2 regions of the Pseudomonas sp. TE3895 genome follow, and region 1 is predicted to be linked to the other one. Evidence: riboswitches for the same ligand, from Rfam matches in the RefSeq annotation. Region 1 holds a riboswitch; the other holds the start of a gene.
The links. Region 1 has a riboswitch for thiamine pyrophosphate ahead of thiC (phosphomethylpyrimidine synthase ThiC). Riboswitches for the same ligand answer to the same signal wherever they lie in the genome.
Positions count from the first base shown of each region.

Region 1 (5,993 bases):
AAAACCCAGGGCGCGCGAAGCTTGACGATGCCATCAGCGGCACCGCTGGCGGGCGCAATACGTTGAACGCGGCTGCAGTAAGTCGCAGTATCTCGGTGGATCTGGCCAGCGGCAGCGCCAGTATTGCCGGTGCGGCGCTCACCATAGCCCCTGGTTCGGTGCAAAACCTTATCAGTGGTGATGGCGACGATACCTTGATCGCCGGGCCCGCCGGGGCATTACTGGATGGTGGCCGTGGGTACAATCTCCTCAAGGGGGGTGAGGGTACCGACCGCTTTGTCATCCACAGGCGTGCAGGCGGTAACGATGTACTCAAGCAGTTCGAGACTTCGCGTGAGGTGATCGACCTGGTCGGCTTTGGTGGTTCAGGGTTTGCTGACTTGCAGATGCAACAGGACGGCAATTCGACTGTGCTCGACCTTGGCAGTGGGCAGAAGCTGACGCTTGCGGACACTACGATTGCCGAACTGCGGTCAGCGAACTTCCGTTTCCTTGACGCTTTCACCGCTGCGCCAGGTTATTTCGAGGGCAGCCCTGAAGAGCAGACGACCCCGCCTGTCACCGCGAATGTTCTGCTTACCGGTGGTGCAGGTGGCGTGTCGCTTGCCAGTGACGCATCCGGGCAGTTGGTGGCTTCTTTGGCAGGCACGGTATATTCCCCGCCGACGGTTGCGCCCAGCGTGTTTCTGGTGACAAAACAAGAAGGTGTGAGCGACTACAAGAACACCCTTCGGGGGTTCCGACACGGTATCGACAAGATTGACCTGACCCAGGTAGGCATCAGTCGCTTCGAGGATCTGCACGTCAGCAAAGTCCAGCGCTTCAAACTCAATGACTTTGCGCAGATTCACGGTGTAGCCGTTGATACCCAGGCAGTGCCGGGGCAGGAAGGTATTGTGAAGATGCTGTACCTGGATGCGCTCGAAGTTGCGCAGGTGACCGCGGAGGACTTTATCTTTGCGCAGCCGGCAATGGTCACATCTGAAGCGGTTGCCGTGCCTGAGATTTCCGCCCTTTCAGCAGGGTCATCGCTGGTTGCTGTCGAGCACTCGCTACCGAGCCTGGGGAATCTTGTTGACGCAATGGCTGCGTTCGCCCCTGAACCTGCGGGGCCTGTGCTTATCGGTGATATGTCGGCGCAACGCATCGACTCGACGATTGCCGTAGCCGCCTAGGCGTTGTCGTTCAGGGCTGGAGTGATATTGGAGGCCTATCGCCAGCAAGCCAGCTCTCACAGGTGCATCATGCCTTCAGGCCTGGCACGGTACGTGTGGGAGTGGGCTTGCCCGCGAATGGTCCAGCCCCTACCTCAAGGCCTGCGCTCGAAGTTCTTGGCCGCTGCTGCCGCCAGGTCCGGCGGCAGGAAGTCCTTGTCCGGGTTGTAGTCAGGTTTCAGGTAGCGCTTCAGGTCCTGCAGGTCTTGCGGGCTCAGGGTGCCGGCTGCCTGCTTCAGGCTCAGGTTGTCGAGGATGTAGTCGTAACGGCTATTGTTGTAGTCGCGCACCGAGGTGTACAGCTGGCGCTGGGCATCAAGCACGTCGACGATGTTGCGGGTACCGACCTGGTAGCCGATTTCGGTGGCTTCCAGCGCGCTCTGGTTGGAAATGATCGACTGCTTGCGCGCCTGTACCTGTTCCACATCGGTGTTCACTGCGCGGTGCAGGTTGCGGGTGTTTTCCACGACCTGGCGGCGCAGGCTTTCACGCTGTTGCTCGCTCTGGCTCAGGCGCTGGTAAGCCTCGCGTACCTGCGAGCTGGTCAGGCCGCCACTGTAGATCGGTATGTTCAGTTGCAGGCCAACGCTGGTCTGCTCGACGTCGCCGCCGTAGCGCACGTTTTGCTGCGGCGCCGGGTTGGTGAAGCCAAGGCTGTCGTTGTCACCCTTCTGGTACTTGGCCACGGCGTCCAGTGTCGGTGCATGCCCGGCCTTGCGCTGACGCAGGGTCTCTTCTGCGGCAGAAACCGCGTAGTTGGTGGCCAGCAGGTTGAGGTTCTGGCGCCCGGCGGTTTCGACCCAGGCTTTGGCATCGTTGGGCGTTGGCACTTGTACCGGCAGGCTATGCACCACGCCCTGGATAGAGGTGTACTCACGGTTGGTCAGGGTCACCAAGGCCTCGAAGGCATCCTGCACCTGGCGTTCGGCGATGATCCGGTTGGCCCGTGCAGTGTCATAACTGGCTTGGGATTGCAGCACGTCGGTCTTGTCCGAAAGGCCCACGTCGAAACGCTCGTTGGACTGATCCAGCTGGCGCTTGAAGGCGGCTTCTTCTGCCTTGGTGGCGGCCAGGTTGTCCTGGGCGCGGAGGACGGCGAAGTAGTTTTGCGCGGTTTGCAGGATCAGGTTTTGCTCGGTCGCCGACAGCTCCAGTGCTGCCTGTTCGTTGACTGCTTCGGCGGCTTGCAACTGGAACCAGCGATCAGCGCGGAAGATCGGCTGAGCCAAGGTCGCGCTCCAGGCGTTGCCGCTGCGATTGGACGTCATGGACGGCTCGTCCAGCTTGGTGCGGGTGTTCATCATCTCGGCACCGGCCGACAGGTTTGGCAGCAACCCGGCGCGGGCCTGCGGCACCACTTCGCGGCGTGCCCCGTAATCGGCGCGTGCTGCAGCCAGGTCAGCGTTGTTGTCCACTGCTTCCTGGTAGACGCTGACCAGATCGGTTTTGACTGTCGAAGGCACGTCCGCTGCCCAGACCACTCCGTTGGACGCACAAGACACGGCTATCGCCAGTGAGAGTTTGCGCAGCATAGAGGCAATCCTTGTACGAAATTAATTACTGAACTGTTGAGTATCGAGCGATGGGCCAGTGTAGTGCCATGCGCACCCGGCAACAATCGCTCGGTGTGCCTTTCATCATCCGCGCATTTACCTGCTTGGCTTTGCTGACCACTCCAGTCTAGACTGCGCATGTTCTTGTCGGGGTGCCTTGAAGCAAAGGCTGAGATCGCAGAGGTGCGGATCCCGTTGAACCTGATCAGGTTAGCGCCTGCGTAGGGAACAAGATTGCTCGCCTTCCCGGGGAGCCTCTTGTGCCAGGTCCGGGATTGTCACAGCTGCATACAGCTTCAGGCACCCCCCATGTCCGGCACTGCACCCAAAGAGGGTGCGTCCGCGCGTTTCAGGTTCACCCCGACATTCCACTGCTAGGAAGCCGTCAGGAGAGCCTGTGATGACCAAACAAGAAAAAGCGATCAACCTCAGCGAATCGGCACAAGTCGATCAGCAGTCCGTGCAACCTTTTCCGCGTTCGCGCAAGGTGTATGTCGAAGGCTCGCGCCCGGACATCCGTGTCCCCATGCGTGAAATCAGCCTGGATGACACCCCGACCGATTTCGGCGGCGAGTCCAACGCCCCGGTGCTGGTGTATGACACGTCTGGCCCGTACACCGACCCCGACGTGATCATCGACGTGCGCAAAGGCCTGGCCGATGTGCGTTCGGCGTGGATCGAAGCCCGCGGTGACACCGAGCGCCTGGAAGGCCTGAGCTCCGACTTCGGTCAGCAGCGCCTGAACGATGCAGAGCTGGCCAAGCTGCGTTTCGCCCATGTGCGCAACCCGCGTCGTGCCAAGGCCGGCGCCAACGTCTCGCAGATGCACTATGCCCGTCAGGGCATCATCACCGCCGAAATGGAATACGTGGCCATCCGCGAAAACATGAAGCTGCAGGAGGCCCGCGCCGCCGGCCTGCTGAATGAGCAACATGCCGGCCACAGCTTCGGTGCCAACATCCCGAAAGAAATCACCCCTGAATTCGTTCGCCAGGAAATCGCCCGTGGCCGCGCGATCATTCCGGCCAACATCAACCACCCGGAAGTAGAGCCGATGATCATCGGTCGCAACTTCCTGGTGAAGATCAACGGCAACATCGGCAACAGCGCCCTGGGTTCCTCGATCGAGGAAGAGGTGGCCAAGCTGACCTGGGGCATCCGCTGGGGATCGGACACGGTCATGGACCTGTCCACCGGCAAGCACATCCACGAAACCCGCGAGTGGATCATTCGCAACTCGCCGGTGCCGATCGGTACCGTGCCGATCTACCAGGCCCTGGAAAAGGTCAACGGCGTGGCAGAGGACCTGACCTGGGAACTGTTCCGCGACACCCTGATCGAGCAGGCCGAACAGGGCGTGGACTACTTCACCATTCACGCCGGTGTGTTGCTGCGCTATGTGCCCCTGACCGCCAAGCGCGTCACCGGCATCGTCAGCCGCGGTGGCTCGATCATGGCCAAGTGGTGCCTGGCGCACCACAAGGAAAACTTCCTGTACACCCACTTCGACGAAATCTGCGAAATCATGAAGGCCTACGACGTCAGCTTCTCGCTGGGCGACGGCCTGCGCCCTGGCTCGATTGCCGACGCCAACGACGCCGCGCAATTCGGTGAGCTGGAAACCCTCGGCGAGCTGACCAAGATTGCCTGGAAGCACGACGTGCAATGCATGATCGAAGGCCCCGGCCACGTGCCGATGCAGTTGATCAAAGAGAACATGGACAAGCAGCTGGAGTGCTGCGACGAGGCGCCGTTCTACACCCTCGGCCCACTGACCACCGACATCGCGCCGGGTTACGACCACATCACCTCGGGCATTGGTGCGGCGATGATCGGCTGGTTCGGTTGCGCCATGCTCTGCTACGTCACGCCGAAGGAGCACTTGGGCCTGCCGAACAAGGACGACGTCAAGACCGGCATCATCACCTACAAGATCGCCGCGCATGCCGCCGACCTTGCCAAGGGCCACCCGGGTGCACAGATTCGCGACAACGCCTTGTCCAAGGCGCGTTTCGAGTTCCGTTGGGAAGACCAGTTCAACCTGGGCCTCGACCCTGACACTGCCCGCGCTTTCCACGACGAGACCCTGCCGAAGGAATCGGCCAAGGTCGCGCACTTCTGCTCGATGTGCGGGCCGAAGTTCTGCTCGATGAAGATCACCCAGGAAGTGCGTGAGTACGCAGCCAAGATCGAGGCCGTGGATGTGACGGTCGAGCAAGGCATGCGTGAGCAGGCCGAGCGGTTCCGCCAGGAAGGCAGCCAGCTGTACCACAAAGTCTAAGCACGCTGGGGCCGCTTTGCGGCCCTTTCGCGACGCAAGGCCGCTCCCACAAGGACCTGAGCTGCGCCCCAGATGTTGGACATCTGTCCATCATCTGGGGGTTTTCATGAGCAAGTACTCAACACAATTCAAGCAGTCAGCCATCCAGGCTTTCCTCAAGCGTGGCCGAGGCTTTCGCCACATCGCGGCGCTGTTTCAAATCGATCCGACTTTGCTGCGCCGTTGGGTCATGTCCTATCAGTTACATGGTGAGGCCAGCTTCGAGAAGCCTGGCGGTCATTACAGCAGCGAGTTCAAGCTTTCTGTGCTCTACCGTATGTGGCGCGAGAAGCTGTCGCTCCGGGCCACCGCAGCGTTGTTCAACCTGGGTAACTCATCTCAGGTGCGGCACTGGGAGGAACAGTATTACAGTGGCGGCTTCCAAGCCCTGTCCTCAAGCAAAAAGATATTGGTTAACCCTATGCCTAAAGCCCCGCGCAAGCCCGAAGAGACCGCTCCCAAACCTATCGAGGAGCTTACCCATGCGGAGCTGCTCAAGAGACTTCGCCAGCTTGAAGCGGAGAACGCCTACCTAAAAAAGCTCGAGGAGCTCGACGAGGAGAAGGCGAGGCTGAAGAAAGCCAGGAAAAAACCCGGCTAGTAAGGGCTTTGCGCGAACACTACCCGTTTGCCGATCTGCTCAAGGCTGCCGGCCTGCCACGCAGTACTTACTATTACCAGCTAGGGCTGCTTGAGGCCGGGGATAAGTGTGCCTCTCTCAAAATCTCGATCCAGGAGATCTGCGACCGACATCGCGGTCGTTATGGTTATCGGCGGGTTACCTCTGCGCTGCGCAGTTCTGGGCAGTTGGTTAACAGTAAAAAGGTGCGCCGGCTGATGGCTGCTCTAGACCTCAAGTGCACGGTCCGTCCGAAGAAGTACAAGGCGTATCGGGGCCTGATGGGA
Region 1 covers NZ_JBWBQE010000001.1:332,926-338,918, reverse strand. Annotated here, with positions in the region: gene ACZ889_RS01520 (S8 family serine peptidase) at 1-1,175, shown strand, start outside; gene ACZ889_RS01515 (TolC family outer membrane protein) at 1,310-2,746, opposite strand; TPP riboswitch at 2,906-3,012, shown strand; gene thiC (phosphomethylpyrimidine synthase ThiC) at 3,168-5,048, shown strand; one part of gene ACZ889_RS01505 (IS3 family transposase) at 5,155-5,652, shown strand; one part of gene ACZ889_RS01505 (IS3 family transposase) at 5,655-5,993, shown strand, end outside.

Region 2 (5,993 bases), 3.7 Mb from region 1:
GGCCAAAGCCGGTGGTGGTCACCGCTACCCGCCAACGGGCCCCCGTAGTCGTGGCAGTCAGCGTCGCGTTCCCCAGGCTTACCGGACCACCGGTGGTTGCTGCAGTCACGCTGATGCTGTTGCCCGTGGCCACCGTGGTTGTCCCCTGCACATCCCAGGTGAACCGGTTGCCGCTACGCAGTTGCACTGTGGCACTGGTGACCTTGAGCTCGTCGGCCGCCACTGCTGGGGTGACGGCGATGCTGACCGTGGCCGGGGTCACCGACTCGGCCCCCTTGGTATCACGCGCCGTGTAATTGAAGCTGGCCGTGAACGGCGTGGCGACCGTAGCGGGTGGGGTGTACGTCACTGTGCTGCCGTCCGTGCTCACGGTACCCTGGCCGGAGTCCGGCTGGCTGAGGCCGGTGACCGTGAGCGGTACGTTGCCGTCCGGGTCGCTGTCGTTGGCCAGCACGTTCAGGGTGATCGGCTTGCCTGCAGTCGTTGCGGCACTGTCGTTGGCCACGACAGGTGGTTTGTTGGCCGGGTCGTCATCGTCGTCATCGGTTTTGGTGCGGAACGTTGGCAGGCCTACCGAGGCCATGTAACGCACGCCATCCCATCCTGGCAGCGGGGTGGGCATTACCTGGAACTGCCCCGGGTGTTCAAGGTCCCAGCGCAGCAGCATCGAAGAGTCCTCGTGCTGGGTGTTGTGGCAGTGCTCCATGTAGGTGCCTGCGAACTCGCGGAAGCGGATGGCCATTTCCACCTCTTCGGACGAATCAGGTTCCGACCCGATACGGTACACATCCTTGCGCGCCCATTTTTCCCATTCTGGCGGGGCCTTGCCGTCGCGGCTAAGAATCACGCCTTCCTCGAAGTGCACGTGTACCGGGTGGCTCCAGCCATTGCCGCCGTTGACGATTTTCCACACTTCCAGGGTGCCGTCGCCGCTGAAACCACCGTCGGTGGACTGGTTGGCCAGTTGCGGTGCGGCACTGATACGGCGTGGGTCCATGCTGTAGCCAAAGCCGCCGTCGGTCTTGATGGTCCACGGGGTGGTGTCCGTGCCGTCAGAGCGGCCAAAGATGAACTCGCGGTGGCGGGCATCCTTGAGTTTGGCCTGGTCGGCTGCGGCGTCGCGGTCAATGGGCAGGGGCAGCATTTTCAGGCCAGCAGCCTTGCCTGGCTTGGCCGGCTCATAGGCTACCGGGTCCATGCTCAGGTCCTGGCCGGTGTACGGTTGCACCCACAGTTGCAGAAACTTGCCGACAGCCGGGTCGCCGTTGTCCCACTGCGGGCCTTTGCTGGTCTGCTTGATTACTGCCTTGTATTTTTCCGACAGCACGTCGGCCAACGGGATAGCTTGCTTCGGACCTTTGCCGGAGTCGTGCTCCATCAGGTTGACGAAGTACAGCTTGTCGCCGGCCTTGATGCCGTTCTTGGCGAAGTTGATGATGATGTCGTAGCGCTCGGCAATGGCCTGCAACGGCAAGACGCCGTTGTTGTCTTGCAGGTTGCCGTCACCATTGAGGTCCATCGTGCCGTCGAATGGCACCGCGTGTTCCATGATGTTGCCGTCGTTGGCGATCATGTGGAACGGCACCCGCGCATACGACAGGTTGGAGCCGGACGGGCCTTTGAACTCACCACTGGTACCGGCAATCTCCCGCACCACGGCGAACTTGAAGTAGCGTGACACCGAGCCGTTGAGGAGACGGAAGCGGTAACTGCGCGCACGCACCTTGAGCCTGGGCTTGTACTGCCAGTTGACCAGAATCTGGTCAGCGAGGAAGCCGTCAGTGTTGAACGGGTTGAACCACAGCTGGCCATTGGCATCCCAGGCTTTGTCGGCAATCACCAGGTTGACGTCATAGTCACGGTTCCCCCAAGGCATGGCTGAACCGCTTGGGAAGCGCAGGTTGACGCCGTCCTGCAGGGCCTCGTTGCCGCGGTCCAGGGCGCTGTAGTAGTTCATCATCACGGCGTTGCCCTTGTAGACGTTCTGCGCCGTGAAATCCATCATGTGGTCGTGGAACCAGTGGGTACTCATGGTTTCGCGCCAGTCGCCACGAATCTTGATGCTGCCGTTCTCGCAGGTTTTCAGGCCCGGTGAACCATCGTTGACGAACAAGGTTTCACCCGGCGAGCAGGGGAAAGCGGCACGCGGGTCCTGGGCACGGGTGTTGATGGTGTCGTAGCCGGCCAGTTGCACCGGCCACCGGTAGTCGTAGTACTGGCCGGGGAAGAAGTACGCGTTGGCAAAGCCGTCGCTTTCGGCCGGCGAGTGGCCGTTGTGCTCGTGGGTCGAGATGGTATGCAGGCCAAAGCCACCGTTGGCCGAGGGGTCAATCGGCAGGGCGTTGTAATGGCGCATCAGAATTGGCTGGCCGTAGCGCACCATCAGCAGCTTGGGCGGGAAAGTGCCGTCGAAGGTCCACAGCGATTTGTGGTTTTGCAGCGGCATGTTCGGATGGAAGCGTGTGTCGATGCCCTTGGTGGTGCCCAGCGTGGTCGGAATGTCGGAGGTCTGGTAGTACAGGCCGCCCGGGGCAAATTCGCCGACGGCATAGTTGTGCATTTGCTTGCGGTCGCGCAGACCGAGGTTGATGCGCGCACCGGCCTGGGCCGTCTTGAACGCTGCCTGCGGGTAAAACTCGTTCCAGCGCTGGTGTGACCAGCCTTTTCCTGGCGGCCGGCCTTCAGCGGGCGAGCCGACCGGCTGGCGGTTGAGGAACATCTCGATCTGCGCCTTCCATGGGTTGCGGTCCAGCACGTTGGCGTACTGGGTCGGAAACGGGTACAGGCCGGGTTGCTTGAGGAACGCTTCCAGTGCGTTGCCACTGGGGCCGCTGCGTGCCACCACGTTGGGGTCTTGGGCGGGGGCCGCGCCGAGGGTCGGTACCGGGAAGGTCAGATCGGGCACCGGCGTGGTCGGGTCGAGCTTCTCTGGTCCGAATTCTTCGAACAGCAACAGTTGCTGGGTGAAAGGTTGCGCACCGAACAACGGGCTGGGTTTGCCGTTGGTAGGGTACTTGTCCGATGTTTGCAGGGCCGGCGGCAGCACGTTGTCGGTGCCTACCGTGTTGCGGTCGCCATACGCGCCATCGGTCAGCTCCAGCGAGCCTTCGTTGGCCTCCGGCATGGTGTTCAGCTCAAGCAAGGCAGCGGTCGGGTCGTCCGGCTGGTCGGTGTAGGCCGACGGGTCGGTCGGCGGTGGCATGCTGTTGTCGTCGAGGGGGGCTGCCATGGCCGTGATCAACCCGAGGCTGATCATCAGCGCAGTGACGGACGAGAGATGGAACGCGCGTCTGGACGCGTGACTCACAGCAGATGTTTTCATTGGCTTAAGCCTCTTTTGCGGCCTTAGGGCCTTAAGCCATCAATGGCGTTTTGCCCGTTAAATGGCCATCAGCAACAGCTATGCCAACAGATTTTTCAGTAATGCCTTGACATACAAAACCTTGCAGCGTCTGGCGTGCACTAAAAGATGGCGCGTCAAGAATGGGGACAGATACCCATTAGCGGGTCACCATTGCCCACAGTTTGGGGCGTGACAGGCGCGGCGCCCTCGGGTATACCTGAGCGTCACCAAGGGGAGCCCGGCAATGGGCTGAGAAACCGCTGAACGCTACAGCGCGGTGACCCTTCGAACCTGATCCGGATCATGCCGGCGAAGGGATGGGGCTTGTAACCTGCCTTTTTGCCGGCCTCACTGCGAGGCCAGTCCATGCCAACTTTCAAGGTCTCGCTGTCACCCTCATCAAGGACAGCAACATGACCGAACGTTTCAGCCAGTCCCTGCGCCGCCAGAGCGAGCCGACCTGGTCGGCGGCCGTTGGCCACCGTTTCGTGACCCGATTGTGCGACGGCAGCCTGCCGGACCCGATCATGGTCGACTACCTGGTTCAGGACCACCGTTTCCTCGACAGCTTCGTGACCCTGCTAGGCGCGGCCATCGCCACCGCTGACACGTTTGAAGCCCGCCTGCGCTTCGGCCGCTTTGCCGGGATGATCTGCAGTGACGAGAACACCTACTTCCTGCGTGCCTTCGAGGCCTTGGGTGTCAGCCCGGCGCAACGCAGTGAACCGGCCGATACCGCGCCTACCGCAGGTTTCAAGGCGATCATGCGCGAAGCGGCAGCCACCCGTTCCTACGCAGCGGCACTGGCGGTGCTGAACGTTGCCGAAGGCCTGTACCTGGACTGGGCGCTCAAGGCGCCGAAACCGATGCCGGACAACTTCGTCCATGCCGAGTGGATTACCCTGCATGACAACCCGGCATTCCAGGCATTCGTCGCTTTCCTGCAGGCCGAACTGGACCGCGTCGGCCCGCAGGAGGCCGCATTGGCAAGTGACTTCTACCAGCGCACCGTGGCGCTGGAGCTGGCTTTCTTCGATGCAGTGTACCCGGAGGGCAAATGAGCATGGATATCTTCGAGCGCCTCAAGACAGCTGCCTCGCCACAATGGAACCGCTACGTAGACCATGACTTCGTGCGTCAGATGGGCGAGGGCACGCTGAGCGAGGAAGCGTTCCGGACCTACCTTGTGCAGGATTACCTGTTCCTGATCCAGTTCGCCCGCGCCTGGGCGCTGGCCGCCTACAAAAGCCGCCGCCCGGCCGACATTCGTGCAGCGCAGGCCGGGCTGTCGGCGATCCTGGATGAAACCGAGCTGCACGTGCGCCTGTGCGCGCGCTGGGGCTTGACCCAGGCAGACATCGAGGCCGCACCAGAGCATCAGGCCACGGTGGCATACACCCGTTATGTGCTGGACTGCGGCGCAGCCGGCGACCTGCTGGAGCTGCACGTGGCACTGGCACCTTGCGTGATCGGCTATGCCGAAATCGGCCGGACCCTGGCCGAGCGCATTGGCGACTTGAGCAATCACCCCTACCGCGAGTGGATTGGCGAGTATGCCGGGGAGGGCTACCAAGGGGTGGCCGCAGCAGCGCGCAAGCACCTGGATGAACTGGCGGCGCGCAGCATGACCGAGCAGCGGTTCGCCGAACTGGCAGGGATTTTTGGCCAGGCCTCCAGCCTGGAGGCTGATTTCTGGCAAATGGGGTTGGACGGGACCGTGTAAACCGCCGTGGGCTGGGTGATTACTACCCAGCCCAGGCCCGCTTTGGTGCATGAGCGCCTCAAAATAAGTCGTCGCGCACACTCCAGATCGTCAGATCGTAGCTTTAATGTGCACAGTGCATATGGATTTCTGGGCGAACAGCCCGATTTCTTCCGGGTGGCGGCGCAGGGAAAAGCGGCCCGCATATTGCTCTTTCTGCTCCCAACTACACACCCGGAGCCCCCGTGCAATGAGCTCACCCAGCGAATTTCCCCTCAGCGCAGCCCCCCAGTCCGCCCGCAAGGGCCTGCTGCCGATCGCGATGGTCTTGTTCAGCTTCACCTTCTTTACCGGCACGATGTTCGCCGGCGGCAAGCTGGGCATGGCATTCAGTTTTGTCGACATGCTGTGGGTGGCTACCCTCGGCAACAGTTTGCTTGCCTTGTATGCCGCAGTGTTGGCCTTCATTGCCTCGCGCAGCGGGCTGAATACCGTGTTGATGGGACGCTTCTGTTTCGGTGAAGCGGGGAGCCGGCTCTCGGACTTTCTGCTGGGTTTTGCCGAACTGGGCTGGTATGCCTGGGGTACGGCCACGGTGGCCATCGTGCTGGTCAAGCTGCTGGGGCTGGCGGATGGCTTCGGCATGCCGTTGATGGTGCTGTTCGGGCTGGGTTTCAGCATTACGGCCATCATCGGGTTCAAGGGGCTGGACCTGTTGTCGCGGGTGTCGGTGCCATTGATGTTCGTGCTGCTGTTGGTGTCCATGTACATCGCCACCCGCGATGCCGGTGGCTTTGCCGGCCTGGCTGCAGTCGTCCCGCATGAAACCATGACCTTTTCGGCGGCAGTGACCATGGTCTTCGGCACCTTCGCCAGTGGCGCCACCCAAGCCACCAACTGGACACGGCTGGCACGCAGTGGCCGGGTAGCGGTGATCGCCAGCGTGGT
Region 2 covers NZ_JBWBQE010000001.1:4,036,612-4,042,604, reverse strand. Annotated here, with positions in the region: gene ACZ889_RS18165 (Ig-like domain-containing protein) at 1-3,322, opposite strand, end outside; TPP riboswitch at 3,564-3,678, shown strand; gene ACZ889_RS18160 (TenA family protein) at 3,757-4,404, shown strand; gene tenA (thiaminase II) at 4,401-5,066, shown strand; gene codB (cytosine permease) at 5,296-5,993, shown strand, end outside.
Region 2: another riboswitch for thiamine pyrophosphate. It lies ahead of ACZ889_RS18160 (TenA family protein); the one in region 1 lies ahead of thiC (phosphomethylpyrimidine synthase ThiC).